Regions from separate parts of the Streptomyces sp. NPDC053673 genome, predicted to be linked through region 2. Evidence: riboswitches for the same ligand, from Rfam matches in the RefSeq annotation. Region 2 holds a riboswitch; each other region holds the start of a gene.
What was found. Region 2 has a riboswitch for cyclic di-AMP ahead of ACZ6ZQ_RS09505 (M23 family metallopeptidase). Riboswitches for the same ligand answer to the same signal wherever they lie in the genome.
Positions count from the first base shown of each region.

Region 1: it holds a riboswitch for cyclic di-AMP, as region 2 does, so the genes downstream of both, ACZ6ZQ_RS28105 (C40 family peptidase) here and ACZ6ZQ_RS09505 (M23 family metallopeptidase) in region 2, are expected to answer to the same signal.
Region 3: it holds a riboswitch for cyclic di-AMP, as region 2 does, so the genes downstream of both, ACZ6ZQ_RS32400 (M23 family metallopeptidase) here and ACZ6ZQ_RS09505 (M23 family metallopeptidase) in region 2, are expected to answer to the same signal.
Region 4: it holds a riboswitch for cyclic di-AMP, as region 2 does, so the genes downstream of both, ACZ6ZQ_RS24315 (C40 family peptidase) here and ACZ6ZQ_RS09505 (M23 family metallopeptidase) in region 2, are expected to answer to the same signal.

Region 1 covers NZ_JBVJKN010000024.1:50,012-54,215, forward strand. Annotated here, with positions in the region: gene pcrA (DNA helicase PcrA) at 1-1,737, opposite strand, end outside; cyclic di-AMP (ydaO/yuaA leader) riboswitch at 2,061-2,228, shown strand; gene ACZ6ZQ_RS28105 (C40 family peptidase) at 2,227-3,408, shown strand; gene ACZ6ZQ_RS28110 (hypothetical protein) at 3,405-3,533, opposite strand; gene ACZ6ZQ_RS28115 (hypothetical protein) at 3,657-4,010, opposite strand.
Region 2 covers NZ_JBVJKN010000005.1:21,344-25,547, reverse strand. Annotated here, with positions in the region: gene ACZ6ZQ_RS09515 (MerR family transcriptional regulator) at 1-276, shown strand, start outside; gene ACZ6ZQ_RS09510 (PP2C family protein-serine/threonine phosphatase) at 576-1,664, shown strand; cyclic di-AMP (ydaO/yuaA leader) riboswitch at 1,914-2,049, shown strand; gene ACZ6ZQ_RS09505 (M23 family metallopeptidase) at 2,061-3,131, shown strand; gene ACZ6ZQ_RS09500 (PrsW family intramembrane metalloprotease) at 3,291-4,204, opposite strand, start outside.
Region 3 covers NZ_JBVJKN010000035.1:12,607-16,810, forward strand. Annotated here, with positions in the region: gene ACZ6ZQ_RS32390 (M16 family metallopeptidase) at 1-459, shown strand, start outside; gene ACZ6ZQ_RS32395 (M16 family metallopeptidase) at 477-1,859, shown strand; cyclic di-AMP (ydaO/yuaA leader) riboswitch at 2,067-2,231, shown strand; gene ACZ6ZQ_RS32400 (M23 family metallopeptidase) at 2,245-3,018, shown strand; gene ACZ6ZQ_RS32405 (GntR family transcriptional regulator) at 3,211-3,888, shown strand; gene ACZ6ZQ_RS32410 (HPr family phosphocarrier protein) at 4,026-4,204, opposite strand, start outside.
Region 4 covers NZ_JBVJKN010000018.1:47,723-51,926, forward strand. Annotated here, with positions in the region: gene ACZ6ZQ_RS24295 (DUF397 domain-containing protein) at 1-144, opposite strand, end outside; gene ACZ6ZQ_RS24300 (helix-turn-helix domain-containing protein) at 160-1,017, opposite strand; gene ACZ6ZQ_RS24305 (ATP-binding protein) at 1,262-1,705, shown strand; gene ACZ6ZQ_RS24310 (DUF6328 family protein) at 1,814-2,347, opposite strand; gene ACZ6ZQ_RS24315 (C40 family peptidase) at 2,436-2,912, opposite strand; cyclic di-AMP (ydaO/yuaA leader) riboswitch at 2,916-3,067, opposite strand; gene ACZ6ZQ_RS24320 (hypothetical protein) at 3,431-3,739, opposite strand; gene ACZ6ZQ_RS24325 (ATP-dependent Clp protease proteolytic subunit) at 3,747-4,204, opposite strand, start outside.

The DNA.
Region 1 (4,204 bases), on a different contig from region 2:
GGTCTCGTCCTGCGGGTCGGTCGAGGCCTGCAACTCGGCCAGGTAACCGGTCCGTTCGAGGACGGCCTCCAGAACCGTCGCCGGGCCGGCGCCCGATTCGACGATCGTCCCGAGCTCCTCCATCAGTACGTTGAAGCGCTTGACGGCATTGGCGGAGCGGGCCGCCATGCCGTACGCCTCGTCGACGCGGCGCAGCGCCTGCGGGAAGGTGATCTTCTCCCTGAGCGCCAGGGAGTCGATCATCGCCTCCGCCCGGTCGCCGATGCCGCGCTTGGGCACATTCAGGATCCGGCGCAGCGGGACGTTGTCCTCCGGGTTGGCCAGCACCCGCAGGTACGCCAGCACGTCCCGGACCTCCTTGCGCTCGTAGAAGCGCACGCCGCCGACGACCTTGTAGGGCAGGCCGACGCGGATGAAGATCTCTTCGAAGACACGGGACTGCGCGTTCGTCCGGTAGAAGACCGCTACATCGCCGGCCTTGGCACTGCCCGCGTCCGTCAGCCGGTCGATCTCGTCGGCGACGAACTGGGCCTCGTCGTGCTCGGTGTCGGCGACATAGCCGGTGATCTGCGCGCCCGCGCCCGCATTCGTCCACAGGTTCTTGGGGCGGCGGCTCTCGTTGCGCTCGATGACGGCGTTGGCCGCGGAGAGAATCGTCTGGGTCGAGCGGTAGTTCTGCTCGAGCAGGATCGTCGTCGCGTCCGGGTAGTCCTCCTCGAACTGGAGGATGTTACGGATCGTGGCACCGCGGAAGGCGTAGATCGACTGGTCGGCGTCGCCCACGACGCACAGCTCGGCCGGCTCCAGGTCCTCGTACCCCGTCCCGACCAGCTCGCGGACCAGCGTGTACTGGGCGTGGTTGGTGTCCTGGTACTCGTCGACGAGGACATGGCGGAACCGGCGCCGGTAGTGCTCGGCGACGTCCGGGAACGCCTGGAGCAGATGGACGGTGGTCATGATGATGTCGTCGAAGTCCAGCGCGTTGGCCTCGCGCAGCCGCGCCTGGTACATCCGGTAGGCCTCGGCCAGCGTCTTCTCGAAACCGTCGGCGGCCTGGTCGGCGAAGGTCTCCTCGTCGATCAGCTCGTTCTTCAGGTTCGAGATCTTGGCGCTGAAGGACTTCGGCGGGTAGCGCTTCGGGTCGAGGTCCAGATCACGGCAGACCAGGGCCATCAGCCGCTTGGAGTCGGCGGCGTCGTAGATCGAGAACGACGACGTGAAGCCGAGCTTCTTGCTCTCGCGGCGCAGGATGCGGACGCAGGCGCTGTGGAAGGTGGAGACCCACATGGCGTTGGCGCGCGGGCCGACGAGGTGCTCCACGCGCTCCTTCATCTCGCCCGCGGCCTTGTTCGTGAACGTGATCGCCAGTATCTGGCCGGGGTGCACATGGCGGGTCGCCAGCAGATGGGCGATCCGGTGGGTCAGCACCCGGGTCTTGCCCGAGCCGGCACCGGCGACGATGAGCAGCGGCGAGCCCTGGTGCACGACGGCGGCACGCTGCTGCTCGTTCAGCCCCTCGAGCAGCGCGGCCGGGTCCACGGCGGGGCGCGGCGCCCCGTCCCGGTAGTACGCGTCGCGGGCCGGAGGCGCGTCGAAAGCGCCCTCGAAGAGGTCGTGCGGGACCTCCTCGTGGGGCGGGTGCTCGTCGTGCTCGTCGGGCTCGGGCGGCGGGTGCTCCTCCGGGGCCGAGGTGCGCTGGAGGTCCGCCAGGAAGCTGTCATCAAAGAGGCTGCTCATCGCTCTATGAGTCTAGGCCGCCCCACTGACAGCCCGCCGCCGCCTTCACCACACTCACCGTGCCGGAGCGGAACGCCTCTTCTTGCCCGAGCGCAACGCCTCTCGCTGCCCGAGCAGAAGCAGGGACCGTGCCCGAGCAGCAGCACGCACCGTGCCGGAGCGCACACAGGAACCGATCACATACTGTCACGTCTCGGCCACGACACGCCAAGGTCACGGAAATGTATCGGGCATATCGAACATCGTCCTTCACAGCAGCACCACAGTTTGGCTAGCCTGCTCGCCCAGGCGGCCCGTACTGCCAACGGCGACCTACGCCAATCGGGCAGCCTGCGCCGAATCCGGCCTCCCGCAGGGGAGTTCGGAACCGGGGACCCACCAGACATGTACAACTGGGGTGAATCGGGCCGCACTCCACTCGGCCCGTAGGACAGCCTTCCGTTCCGTCCGAACCCGACAGCTAACCCGGTAGGCGGTCCACGGAAGGAGATGCCGGCCTTGGCGTCGCATCGCAAGCCGCGCAGCCGCACTCGTACGAATTCATCCGCCGTCGGGTTCACGACGGCCGCCCTCGCGGGCGTGACGCTGCTCTCGACCCAGAACGCGACAGCCGAACCGAAGCCGAGCATCGAAGAGGTCCAGAAGAAGGTCGACGACCTGTACCGGCAGGCGGGCTCCGCGACCCAGGACTACAACCGGGCGCAGGAGGCCACCGAGAAGCAGCGCCGCGCGGTGGACACGATCCTCGACGACGTCGCCAAGCGCACGGACTCCCTCAACGAGTCCCGCCGGGCCCTCGGTTCGTACGCGGCCGCCCAGTACCGTACGGGTGCGGTGGCCCCGACCGCCGCGCTGCTTTTCGCCGACAGCCCGCAGGCGTACTTCGACCAGACGCAGCTGATGGACCGGCTGACCGACCAGCAGCGCAGCGCCATCGCCGACTTCGAGACCCAGCAGGCCGCGGCGGCGAAGCAGCGCGCGCGGGCGACCAAGAGCCTGGAGTCGCTGACCGCTTCGCAGCAGACGCTGCGTGAGAGCAAGCAGACCGTCCAGAAGAAGCTCGCCGAGGCGCGGGCGCTGCTGTCCGAGCTGACCGCCGAGGAGAAGGCGCGGCTCGAGGCGCTGGAGCGGCAGCGGGAGGAAGAGGCCCGCCGCAAGGCCGAGGCACAGGCCAAGGCGGAAGCCGAGGCGGAGGCGGAGCGGCTGCGCCAGGAGCGCGCGCAGCAGGAGCAGGCGCAGAACCAGGACACGGGTACCGGCACGGACACGGGTACCGGCACGGGCACGGGCACGGGTACCGGCACCGCCCCCGACTCGTACGCGGCCAAGGCCGAGAAGGTCCTCTCCTTCGCCCGCGCCCAGATCGGCAAGCCGTACGTCTGGGGCGCGACCGGCCCCAGTTCGTACGACTGCTCCGGGCTCACCCAGGCCGCCTGGAAGGCGGCCGGCGTCGATCTGCCCCGGACCACCTGGGACCAGGTGGAGGTCGGACAGCGGGTGGCGACGAACGATCTCCTCCCGGGTGATCTGGTCTTCTTCTACGACGACATCAGCCACGTCGGCATCTACATCGGCGACGGCATGATGATCCACGCCCCGAAGCCGGGCACGAACGTCCGCGAGGAGTCGATCTACTACATGCCGATCTACGGGAGCGTCCGCCCCGCCTAGAGGGCGTGCCGAGCAGACTTGCGGAAGCCGGGCTTGCGGAAGCCCGGCTTGCGGAAGCCCGGCTTGCGGAAGTCGCGCTTACGGAAGTAGCGCCGGTGGAAGCCGCCGCCCGGTGCGGGACTCACGCCGCAACCGGCCATTGGCCAAGGGGAGTTGCGGCATGAGCGGCTCGGGCTCGGCCGACCGGCGCGGACCCCGGAACCCCCGGGTCGCCCGGAATCCCCCGGGCCCCCGGGCCCCCGGGCGCATCACGTCCACAGCGTCGCAATGAAGATGTTCGCCAGCGTCAGCGCGCCCACCGTCGCGAACACCCCCTTGTCCACCTTCTCCTCGTCCCGCTTGACGTAGACCAGCGCGAGGATCACCACGAGCAACGCGAGCTTGATGCCGATCTTGAGGTTGTTCACCGGCTGGTCGTCCGCCTGATTCAGCCCCACCAGCACCACGCCCGTGACCAGCATGGTCAGCGCACCGTGCAGCATCGCGGGCGTGAAGCGCGCCGTCCCCTCGCCCATCGCCTTCATCTGGGTCAGGAAGCCGCCGAGCAGCGCCGCGATACCGATGATGTGCAGGGCTACGAAGACATTGATGAGTACGTCCATGGCACCGGAGCCTAGCCGTACGGTCCGAAAGTGACCCCGGCCGGTCCATCTCCCACCAATACCGGTCAGGACGCCGCCGTGTCGTCACCCGGAGGTTTAGCGTCCTGCCCCAGGCGGCCGACTCCTCACCACCGTCCCGTACCCGGACGGCAGCCGGTCGCCCCCGCCGAAAGAGCCGGCGGTGGACCGTCTCC
Region 2 (4,204 bases):
CAGGCCCGTCAGGTCGCGATCGCCCGTGACTTCGGGCAGGCTCTGAAGGACGGACTGGCGCCCGACAGCGACGAAGCACAGGCGATCGCGCAGCGGCAGTGCGAATGGCTGTCGGTGACGACCGCCCCGACCAGGTCGTACGTCATCGGGCTCGGCGAGATGTACGTCGCCGACCCGCGCTTCACGGCGAACTACGACCGGCACGGGGAGGGGACGGCCGTGTTCGTCCGTGACGCGATGAAGGTCTACGCGGAGCACAACCTCAGCGACGACTGAGGCGCCTCCCGTCCGCCGGACGGACGGGAGCCGGTCACCGGGAGGGCCCCCTGGTTGACCGATCAGCCCGGACTGGTTCCGGCTGGTCCTGACGGATACCGGCCTGTCCTCGCCGGTCCTGGCTGGTCCTGGCTGGTCCTGGCTGGTCCGGATGGCCGATGGCGAGTCGCCGAGCGGCGCGGCTCCGGTCAGCCTGAATGGGGCGCGGTACCGTCCGCAGCCTGGGCGGACCTGGCAGGAGACCACTGGTGGGGCAGCGAGAAGGCGACAACGGACAGCGGCGGGACGGTGGCCGCAGGATGGTCCGGGTGCTGCCCTTCCTGCTGATCGTGGGCGGGATCTTCTTCGACCTGGGCACCCCGGAGTCGTACACCGCGTCGCCGCTCTTCGCCGCGGCACCGCTGGTCGCCGCCCCCTTCTTCTCAGCGCTGTTCACCCTGCTGACGGGAGTCGCCGCCGTCGCGGCGGTGGCCGGGCTGCATACGTACAACGGCACGGCCTCCGACATCCCGGCCGTGACGGAGCTGCTGACCGTGTTCACGGTCTCCGTGCTGGCTCTCTTCATCAATCAGGTCGTACGCCGCAGCGGCCAGCGGCTCGCGTCCGCGCGCGTCATCGCGGAGGCCGCGCAGCGGGCCGTGCTGCCCACGCCGGCCGACCGGATCGGCGGGCTGCAGATCGCCGCGCGGTACGAGGCGGCGCAGGCGGACGCGTTCATCGGCGGGGACCTGTTCGCCGTGCAGGACACTCCGCACGGGGTGCGGCTGGTCGTCGGGGACGTACGGGGAAAGGGACTGGGCGCGGTCGAAGCGGTGGCCGTGATCCTCGGGGCGTTCCGGGAGGCCGCCGAGCAGGAGGCATCGCTGGAGAGGGTGGCACAGCGGCTGGAGCGGGCGCTCGCCCGGGAGGGCATGCGTTCCGGGCTCGACGCGTTCGAGGGCTTCACCACCGCCGTGCTCGCCGAGATCCCCCACGAGGACGGAGTGGTCCGGATCCTCAACCGGGGCCACCCCCCGCCGCTGCTGCTGACCGCGGACGGCGGGCTGGGCATGCTGGAGCCGCCCGAGATCGCGCTGCCGCTGGGCATGGGGGATCTGGGGGCCTCGCCGGACCGGTCGTACGAGACCCCGTACGCGGCCGGTGCCACGCTCCTGCTCTACACGGACGGGCTGACCGAGGCGCGTGACGCGCACGGTGTCTTCTACGATCCGCGCGAGCGGCTGGGCGGCCGGGTCTTTTCCGGACCGGAGGAGCTGCTGGACGCGGTCGTCGCCGACGTACGGCGGCATACGAGCGGCCGGGCGACGGACGACATGGCGCTCCTGGCGGTCGCCAGTCCCGGGGAACGGCAGCCGGAGCGGCGCAGGACGATGCCGGTGGTTCCGTGAACGGAACGCCAGGAATGCAGCGCCACGGAACGTAATCGAAAGACAGCCCTCCGCATAACATTTGACCCACCGTCAGAATGGCCGACCGGATTGAGGGGCAGTCAACTCGCCCGATTCGGGGCTGTTGTGCCTGAAAAGTCCAGGCCAAAGTCGCTAACGATCAATGGGAAGAGCTTGGAATCCGCCCCCCGTGTCTATTAACGTTCGATAACGCAGCGCGGTCGTCACAGTCGTCGCAAGAGACGGCACCGTGCGCACGCGCCGAATCCCGCAAGGGAACCGGGGAACCACCTATTGGGGTGAATCGGGCACTTCGCAGTGCTCGTAGGAGACCTTCCTGCTCCGAACCCGTCAGCTAACCCGGTAGGCGATAAGGAAGGAAAGGAGAACGCCTCCGTGGCGTCCAACGAGCCTGCCCTCCAGGAACCTCCCACCAGCGAGTGGGTCCCCACCAACGAGTGGGCCCCGGCCACCGGGGCGGAGGAATGGAACCCGACCGAGGAATCGGTCCGTTCGGTCCGTGGCAGGCATCGCGTCGTCAAGCAGCGCAACGGACTCGCGCGGAGCTCCACCGTTCTCGGAGTCGGCGTCATCGCCGCGGTCGGCGCGGGTGGCATGGCCACCGCGCAGAACAAGCCGCCGGTCTCCATATCCCTCCCCGACGCCATCACGGACCACCTCCCGGACGCGGATTCGCTTCCCGGCGTGGGCTCCCTCATGTCCTCGGACGACTCCGACTCGGAGAACCGGAACGACGCACCGCTCACCGCCTTCTCCGTCGCCGACACGGCCGCGGACGACGGGCAGGGCGCCGGTGACGCGGGCGAGGCCCTGCGGGCCCGGATCCTCCAGCAGGCGGAGCAGCAGCAGGCCGAGGCCGAGGCAGAGGCGAAGGCAGCCGCGGAGAAGGTCGCCGCCGAGAAGGCCGCGGCGGAGGCGAAGGCGCAGCAGACCGCGGCGGCCGAGGCCGCCGAGGCAGCGGCCGCCGAGGCCGCCGAGGCGAAGCGGCTGGCCGAAGAGGAGGCCGCGCGCAAGGCGGAGGCCGAGCGGCTCGCCAAGCTCGCCGCGAGCTACTCCCTCCCGACGTCCTCGTACACGATCACCTCGACCTACGGCCAGGCCGGTTCGATGTGGTCCTCCGGCTACCACACCGGCCTCGACTTCGCGGCGCCCACGGGTACGCCGGCGAAGGCCGTGCACGGAGGCACCGTCAAGTCGGCGGGCTGGTCCGGGTCGTACGGCTACCGCATCGTGCTGGAGCTCGAGGACGGCACCGAGGTCTGGTACTGCCACCTGTCGTCGATGACCGTCGGCGTGGGGCAGACCGTCGCCACGGGCGAGACCATCGGGCGCGTCGGCGCGACCGGCAATGTCACCGGACCGCATCTGCACCTGGAGGTGCACACCCCGGGCGGCGACGGCATCGACCCGATGGCGTGGCTGCGCGACAAGGGCCTCTCCGTCTAGGACTTGTCCGGGCCTGGGCCCGGACAGGGCCGTACTTCTGGTCGGTCACGGTTCACACGCGAGTCACCGGCAGCTCTGGCGCACCCCCCCCGACGCCTGAGCTGCCGGTTTTTTGTGCCGTGGTGCGGTCCGCGAGGCCGCGGCGATCCGCGTTCTCCGCTACCCCCGGTACGGGTTGTAGTCGCCGTAGTCCAGATACGGCGGTGGCTGCCACACCCGGCCCGTCGCACGCGCCGCGTATGTGAGGGCCGGGCCGGCGACGCTCCTGCGTTGCCAGAGATGGTGGAGCAGCTCCTGCTCGCGGGCGACGAAGTCCGGGCTCCCCGCGCCGCGCTGGGCCCGGTGGCGCAGGAAGGCCAGCGAGGTTGCGAAGGCCTCGTACTCGGAGACGGCGCGGGCGGCCGCCGGGCCGTGGGTACGGCCGGCCATGTCGCGGGCCATCGTGCGCGCTCGCATGGAGGACAGGGCGAGCGGTTCGGCAGGGGCGAGCCAGCCGGCCGCCGCGTACGCGGGCAGCTCGGCCGCGACCGTACGCAGCTCGCGCTGCCGGGTCCAGATCGCCAGCCAGGTCAGCAGCCCGAACGCCGGCACCATGAATGCCGCGTACACGGCGTAGAACCCGAACGGGCCGAACCTCGCCGAGCCGTTCCACAGTGCGTGCATGCCCATCGCGAGGGTGAGGCCGAGCAGCGGCAACACGGTCCTGCGGAACCTCCGGCGCCGGGCGGTGATCGCCGCGAGGCCGAACCCGATGCCCGTCAGCACCGTGAACAGCGGATGCGCGAACGGCGACATCACGATCCGTACGAAGAAGGTCGCGGCGGTGACGGACGCGAAGCCGGACGTGCCGAACGCCTGGTCCTCACCGAAGGCGTTGCCGAGATACAGGATGTTCTCGGTGAAGGCGAAGCCGGTCGCGGTGAAACCGGCGACGACGACGCCGTCGACGATGCCGGTGAAGTCCCGTCTGCGGAAGAGGAAGAGGAGCAGCACGGCGGCCGCCTTGGCGCTCTCCTCCACGACCGGGGCGATGACGGTCGCGCCGATCGTGTCCGCGTGCGACGGATCGGCGG
Region 3 (4,204 bases), on a different contig from region 2:
CTGGTGCGCCACGACCGGACGGCCGTCGCCGCCGGCTTCGGTCTGCTGCGCCTCGCGGGAGCGCCCTCGCTCGGCTGGCTGGACGTGAAGACGTCCGCCGGCGTCGAGGTGCCGGACATCGAGGCCGCCGTCGACGACGAGCTGGCCAGGTTCGCCGCCGAGGGCCCCACCGCCGAGGAGATGGAGCGGGCGCAGGCCCAGCTGGAGCGCGAGTGGCTGGACCGTCTCGGCACGGTCGCGGGCCGCGCCGACGAACTGTGCCGGTACGCCGTGCTCTTCGGCGACCCCCAGCTGGCGCTCAGCGCCGTCCAGCGCGTCCTCGACATCACCGCCGAGGAGGTGCAGGCGGTCGCCAAGGCTCAGCTGCGCCCGGACAACAGGGCGGTGCTCGTGTACGAGCCCGTCCAAGCAGCTGACGCCACCGAGGACAACGACGACGCAGAGGGAGCGGACCAGTGACCGACGCTGCCGTGACCATGGACTTCCATCCGCAGCCGCAGGCCGGCGAGGCCAAGCCGTGGACCTTCCCCGCTCCCGACCGCGGCACGCTCGACAACGGTCTGACCGTTCTGCGCTGCCACCGCCCCGGCCAGCAGGTCGTGGCGGTCGAGATCTTCCTCGACGCTCCCCTGGACGCCGAGCCGGAGGGTCTGGACGGCGTCGCGACGATCATGGCGCGGGCGCTCTCGGAGGGCACCGACAAGCACACGGCGGAGGAGTTCGCCGCGGAGCTGGAGCGGTGCGGCGCCACGCTCGACTCGCACGCCGACCACCCAGGCGTCCGGGTCTCCCTCGAGGTGCCGGTCTCCCGGCTCCCCAAGGCCCTCGGCCTGCTCGCCGAGGCGCTGCGCGCCCCGCTCTTCGCCGACAGCGAGGTCGAGCGGCTCGTACGCAACCGGCTGGACGAGATCCCGCACGAGACGGCGAACCCGGGCCGCCGCGCCGCCAAGGAGCTCTCGAAGGAGCTCTTCCCGGCCTCCTCGCGGATGTCGCGGCCCCGCCAGGGCATCGAGGAGACCGTCGAGCGGATCGACTCCGCCGCCGTCCGCGCCTTCTACGAGGCGCATGTCCGGCCCGCCGCGACCACCGCCGTGATCGTCGGTGACCTCTCCGGTGTCGATCTGGACGCCGTGCTCGCGGACACGATCGGCGACTGGACCGGTGACGCGGCCGAGAGCCGTCCCGTGCCGCCGATCACCGCCGACGACAACGGCCGCGTCGTCATCGTCGACCGCCCCGGCGCCGTCCAGACGCAGCTGCTGATCGGCCGGATCGGTCCGGACCGGCACGACCAGGTCTGGGCGGCCCAGGTCCTCGGCACGTACTGCCTGGGCGGCACCCTCACCTCGCGCCTGGACCGCGTCCTGCGCGAGGAGAAGGGATACACGTACGGAGTGCGTGCCTTCGGCCAGGTGCTGCGCTCCGGAGCCCCCACGTCCCCGGGAGGGGCCACGGGCGCCGCGATGCTGGCCATCAGCGGTTCCGTCGACACCCCGCACACCGGCCCGGCGCTGGACGACCTCTGGAAGGTGCTGCGCACCCTCGCCGCGGAGGGACTGACGGACGCGGAGCGCGATGTCGCCGTACAGAACCTGGTGGGCGTCGCCCCGCTGAAGTACGAGACGGCGGGATCCGTCGCGGGCACGCTCGCCGACCAGGTCGAGCAGCACCTCCCGGACGACTTCCAGACGCAGTTGTACGCGCGCCTGGCCGAGACCGGCACGGTCGAGGCGACGGCCGCGGCCGTCAGCGCCTTCCCGGTGGACCGGCTCGTCACGGTCCTCGTCGGGGACGCCGCCGAGATCGAGGAGCCGGTCAAGGCCCTCGGAATCGGTGAAGTGACCGTTGTCACGGGCTGATTGACCGCCGGGCGATCCGGCGGACCGGGAAGGCCCCGTTGGCCACACGCCAACGGGGCCTTCCCCTATGTCCGTTTTATTGGAGAGGCGGGGTGTCTGCCCTGTGGCGTGCACTACAAAACGGCGTGTCTGTTTGGTGATTGAACGAAGATCGGCTTAGCGTCTTTTGCGCTGTCCGCCAGTTGCACCAGCCGCACCCGCGGCATCGGTCAGCCATCGCCGAGTCCCCGTCGGGCGCGAGCCTGGGGAGCCGGGGACCCACACGTCCCCCTGGGGTGAATCGGACGCCTTCGCATCCGTGCGGAGGGGCCCGTAGGAGACCTTCCTGCTCCGAACCCGTCAGCTAACCCGGTAGGCGAGAAGGAAGGAAAGGATCAGCCACTACATGGCGTTCACCCGTGCCACCGGGAAGCATCGTGGTCCGAGCCGGCTGTCGCGCAAGAGCGCGGGTGTCGCATCGGTCGCGGCCCTCGCCACCACCGGCGTCATCGGAACCCTCGCCTCCCCGGCGCTCGCCGCCGACGCGGACAGCTCTCCCACCGAGGACACCGGCCTCACCCAGGCGATCGCCGTCGACGACTCGCTCGCCGAGCAGATCGACGCCCAGGCCGCCGCCCAGCAGGAGGAGGCCGCCCTCGCCGCCGCCCAGGCGAAGGCCGAGGCCGAGGCGAAGCGCAAGGCCGAGGCCCGCGCCAAGGAGGCCCGCGAGGCCCGTGAGCGCGCCGCCCGCGAGGCAGAGCGCAAGCGGCTGATGTCCTACAACCTCCCGGTCGCCGGCTCGTACGTCAGCACGAGCTACCACGCCGGCGGCGGGCAGTGGTCCTCCGGCAGCCACACCGGCGTCGACTTCCACGCCGCGTCCGGCACGCAGGTCGTCGCCGTCGGCATGGGCACGGTCGTGGAGGCCGGCTGGGGCGGTGCGTACGGCAACAACATCGTGATCCGGATGCACGACGGCACGTACACCCAGTACGGCCATCTCTCGTCCATCGGCGTCTCGGTCGGCCAGACCGTCACCCCGGGCCAGCAGATCGGCCTCTCCGGGTCGACCGGCAACTCGTCCGGCCCGCACCTCCACTTCGAGGCCCGCACGAGCCCCGACTACGGCTCGGACATCGACCCGGTCGCGTATCTGCGTTCGCACGGCGTCAGCGTATGACCCCTCGGACGACCCCTCGCGCATGACGAAGGCCCCGGCTCGGTACGGATCGAGCCGGGGCCTTCGGCGTATTCAGGCCAAAAGATATCCACGGATTCTCGTTTGCCATCCGAAATTCCGGCCCGCTGCAATAGAGTCACTGAACAGGCGTCGCTCGACTGGGTTTCGCGCGAATTAAGGCGGAGGTTCGGTATGCGCATTCCTGCGCGCTCGGTATGCACGGCGATCCGCGACGACATCGTCTCCGGTGTCTTCGAGCGCGGCAGCCGGCTCACCGAGGAGCAGCTGGCGCGCCGCTACGGCGTATCACGCGTCCCCGTGCGCGAGGCGCTGCGCACGCTGGAGTCGGAGGGCTTCGTCGTCACGCGCCGGCACGCGGGCGCGTGTGTCGCCGAGCCCACCGAGCAGGAGGCCGTCGACCTGCTGGAGATCAGGATGCTGCTGGAGCCGCTGGGCGCGGCGCGGGCCGCCCAGCGGCGCACGGAGGCCCATCTCAAGGTGCTGCGTGGCCTGGTCAGACTGGGCCAGGAGCGGGCCCGGCGGGGCCAGGGCGAGGATCTGCGCTCGCTCGGCGGGTGGTTCCACGAGACCCTCGCCCAGGCATCCGGCAGCCCCGGGCTCACCGCGCTTCTCACCCAGCTCCGGCACAAGATCGCCTGGATGTACTCCGTCGAGCCGCCCGCCCGGCCGGTCGAGTCCTGGGCCGAGCACGGCGCGATCGTGGACGCGGTGGCGCGCGGCGACGCCGAGCGGGCCCGGGCGCTCACCTCGATGCACGCCGAGCGGGCCACGAGCGCGCACCGGTTGCGCATCCCGGTGGGCGTGAGGGCTTCGCAACACTCTGTAAACACGACAGGCGACGGAAATTAACAAAAGCGCCGTATACAAAGAGCAGCTATTTATGGGTGGCCTGTTCTTCGCTGCCCTGGTGACGGATGCGCGGATAAACGAAGAAGCCGCGGCCCGATAATTCAGGGCCGCGGCTCCGCCGCGAATTCGAGGGGGACTCAGACGGTCTCGGGGAGCTCCTCGAGACCCTCGGCGACCAGCTTCGCCAGACGGTCGAGGGCGGCGTCCGCGCCGTCCGCGTCCGAGGCGAGCACGATCTCCTCGCCGCCCTGCGCGCCCAGGCCCAGCACGGCGAGCATCGAGGCGGCGTTGACCGGTGCACCGTCGGCCTTGGCGA
Region 4 (4,204 bases), on a different contig from region 2:
ATGGATGTTCTTCGAGTCCCGCACGGCCAGCGCGCCGTCGGCGCAGCGGGCGGTCTCGACGCAGTTGTTCATTCCGACACTGCGGCTGCTGCGCTGCCACGGGGTGCGCAGCGGGGTGTGTATGCGTGCGTCGTGAGCAGACATTGGGGGGTGCCTTCCCTACGCGCCGTCACCGATCCCGGCGATGAGATCCAACGAGTCGTGGAGCGAGAGCGCATGCGCCTGCATGGTGCGGAACGCGGCGCCGTACACATCAAGGTCTTCTTTCCGCTCCAGATAGAGACTACTCGTCAAGTGGTCAAGAACAACCACATCCAGATCAGAAGTGCTCGGAAAGGAGAAGATAACGAAAGGTCCGGTGAGTCCCGCATAGCCACCGGTCGAGAACGGCAGCACCTGCAGCCGGACATGGGGGAGCCGGGCCATGTCCAGCACCCTCCTCAACTGACCGCGCATGACCCGCGGGCCGCCCACCTGCCGCCGCAGCACCGCCTCGTCCAGCACCGCGCTGAACTCCAGCGGCCGCTCCGCACGGAGCACTTGCTGACGGGCGATCCTCACCTCCACCAGTGAGTCCACGGTGGCCGACGGCAGCCCTTCGAGCGCGGAACGGGTCACGGCCCGCGCGTAGTCGGGGGTCTGCAGCAGCCCCGGCACCACCGACGTCTCCAGCGTCCGGGCCGTGCTCGCCTGGGACTCCAGGCTGATGAAGTCCCGGTACTGCGGCGGGATCACCCCCCGATAGGCGTGCCACCAGCCCGTACCTCCGCCGTCCGCCGAACCGGCCAGCGTCCCGAGCAGTTCACGCAGCCGCTGGTCGACGACCCCGTACGCATCGAGCAGCCGGGCCACGTCCGCCGGCTTCGCCCCGCTCGTGCCCGTCTCTATCCGGCTCACCTTTGACTGGTGCCAGCCCACGAGCCGCGCCGCCTCCCGGCTGGTGAGGCCCGCGCCGAGCCGCAGCCCGCGCAACTCCTCCCCGAGCTTGCGCCGGCGCACCGCGGGACCGTGCCGCATCCCCGTCTCCTCCTTCGGCCGCCGGATACCCCGGCGAATCGCAGCGCCGAGTATGGGCCCAAATACGGTCTCGCGTCGCAGAGTTCACCGCTTTGAGCGACAGATATATGCATATCCTGGTGGATCGGCACCACCGGCGACGGCAAGAGTGGCAGTCTGGCGCGAAGCACAATCCGAGGCTGTTCCGGCACATTCATCCGCTCCGTGCCGCAATCCGGCCCCGGTGGGAAAGGGACAGCCCGCCATGGCAGATCACCAGGAAGCATCCGTCACTCTGCCGAGCAATCCCGCCTCGGTCCCCGCCGCGCGGAGATTCGTCTTCGACATCCTCACCGAGTGGGGACTGCCGGGGGAGGCCGAAGTGGCCGACACCGTCCGGCTCATCGTCTCCGAACTCGCCACCAACGCCGTGCAGCACACCTTCGGACAGTCGCCGACCTTCACGGTCGACGTCCGGCTGGAGCGCGACGAGCAGCTGCGCATCGGCGTCACCGACAGTCACCCCCGATGGCCGCAGCGGCTGCCCGCGGCCGTCCAGCAGGACAACGGCCGGGGCATGGTGATCATCCGCTGGCTCACCGCGGAGTGCGGCGGGCGGCTGTCCGTCAGCCCCACCCCGGAGGGCGGCAAGACCATCTGGATCGTGCTGCCCTGGACTGCCGCCGCCCCCGTGCAGAACCCCAACTGACCGGGTGGCGGCCAACCGGCCGGGCGGCGGCGCCGCGGTGGCCCGGCCGGTGGCCACGGTCCGGCCGCGTACCGCCCGGACCGTGGGGGAGGCCGGTTACGCGGGCTCTCACCGCCCTGCGTCGGGCGCTGACGACGGGTCTTCCTGCGAGCCCTCCTGCGAGGTGATGTGCAGGCCCACGAGCCAGGGAAGCAGGCCCCACAGCCCCGCGCAGACGAGCAGCGTCGCAGCCGCCGCGGTCACCCCCTCGGGCGTGCCGTGCACGACGTCGACGACCAGCAGTACCGCCGAGGTCAGCGCCAGGGCGAGCACCGCCAGGCCGATGCCGGCCAGCCGGGAGGAGATGTCGACGATCTCCCGTTTGGCACCTCGGCGGAACAGGCCGCGGTGCAATGCGGCGGGCGCGGTGAACAGCGCCGCCGCGACCACGGCCAGCATCAGCGTCGTCACGTACGTGCCGCGCTGGAACGAGTCGAGCGAAGGGAAGCGGGCCGTGAAGGCCAGCGTCAGCAGAAAGGCGAACAGGATCTGAACGCCGGTCTGGATGACCCGGAGCTCCTGGAGCAGCTCGACGAAGTTGCGGTCGGCCCGCTCCGTCTCGGTCTCGTCCCGCGAGGCGCGGAGGCTTTCGTCATCAGGCATGCTTGACGAGTAGCCCGCGCCCCGCGGAACATGCCACCGCTGAGCCGATCGGCGCATTCAGCCGGTCGCGCGACGCGATCCCACAGGGTCAGCGCACGCGCCCGTACCGCACGTTCTTGGACCAGATCTTGCTCAGTTTCACCACGGAGCCGGTCTTCGGTGAGTGCCAGATCCTGCCGCCGCCCGCGTAGATACCGACGTGGTACACATACCCGCCGGCATGGAAGAAGACCAGGTCACCGCGTTGCCGTTGGCGAGCGGAGATGTGCCGGGTGCGGTTGTACTGCTGCTGCGCCGTGCGCGGCAGGCGCTTACCGGCCTTCTTGAACGAGTAGAGAATGAGCCCCGAACAGTCGAACCGGTACGGACCTGTGGCCCCGTACCTGTACGGCGCTCCCTTCTTCGACGCAGCCACCTTGAGGGCCTTCGTCGCGTGTGCCGAGGCCGCCTGGGCCTCGGAGACGCCGCCCGGCAGGATCAGTGAGCCGCCGACGGCGGCGAGTGTGAGAGCCGAGACGGCACCCGTCCGGGACAACAGGGACGGGACATGTGTCTGCGCAGTCATGCGCAACCCTTCGTCAGCCGCCTGTGAAGGATGACCTGTCGGGTTCGGACCGGCGAAGAACGCCCGGCCGCGCTAGCGGCTTCACCCCGAGGACCGGCCATGCGGCCGGCCCGTACTGCTCGGGTCCTCCACTCCTGCCGAAGCCCTCATGTCGACCAGGCATCCGGTGCGGCGGCAGGACTCGGCGTCCGCCCGGACCGCCCCGCCGCGGTGGCGGGGGCTTGTCGTCCCAGGGATCTTGACGCACTTTCTGTCGGATTTCCGAGTTGAAACGACGATTTGTGAGGCTCCTCACCACTGATCCATTGGAGTGGACAGGGCCGTTTGGCGGAGTTCGGGTGGCCGCATGACGAGCGCCGTACCAGCAACGGAACGCCGCATTCGATCAGATGGCTCAACGCTGTGCGCAACTCGCCCGATACTTATGTTGAAGCTGCGACTGGTCCGGATGGGCGACACCCACTCGTACGCCTCCGGCATGGCGTGAGCGGCCTTCCGGGCTGCCGTGTGGCCGGCCGTCAACTCGTCGGCCCGGGCGGCACGGTGATTCGCGAGGCCCTCCGCTCCCCGTCCAACACCCGCAGGGCGCGTGTCAGTGTGGGCGAGTGCAGCTCGCTCTCGCCGCGCGCGTGCATCAGCGCCAGTGAGTCCCTGAGGGCCGTGGCCCGTGCGGCCAGTGCCTGCGCGGCGCGGAGCGCGCCATAGGTGTGTGTGCCGTGGGCCGGGTTGATCCGTCCCAGCTGGTCGACGACTTCGAGATAGCAGTCGATGAACTCGCTTTCCGCGCGCGTCAGTGCGGGCAGGGGCGGGAGCTCCGGTGGCAGCATGGCCGGCTCACCTCACGCCCGTGGAAATCGCGGACGCCTTGCGGTTCTTGATGATGTGATCCACGAGGCCGTACTGCCTGGCCGCTGCCGCGTCGAAGACGGTGTCGCGTTCGAGGTCGGCGGCGATGCGCTCGGCACTCTGACCGGTGTGCCGGACGAGCATGGCGGCCAGCTGCTCGCGCAGCCGGAGCAACTCCTGTGCCTGGATGTCCAGATCGGTCGGCTGACCCTGGAGCGGCTCGGGCAGGGCGGGCTGCCGGACGACGACCCGGGCGCCGGGCAGGGCCATTCGCTTGCCGGGCGTGCCCGCCGCGAGCAACACGGCGGCGGTGGAGGCGGCCTGGCCGAGGCAGGTCGTCGCCACGTCGCAGGTCACCACCTGCATCGTGTCGTAGATCGCGGACTTGGCGCTGATCGAGCCCCCGGGGGAGTTGATGTAGAGCGAGATGTCCCGGTCAGGGGCCG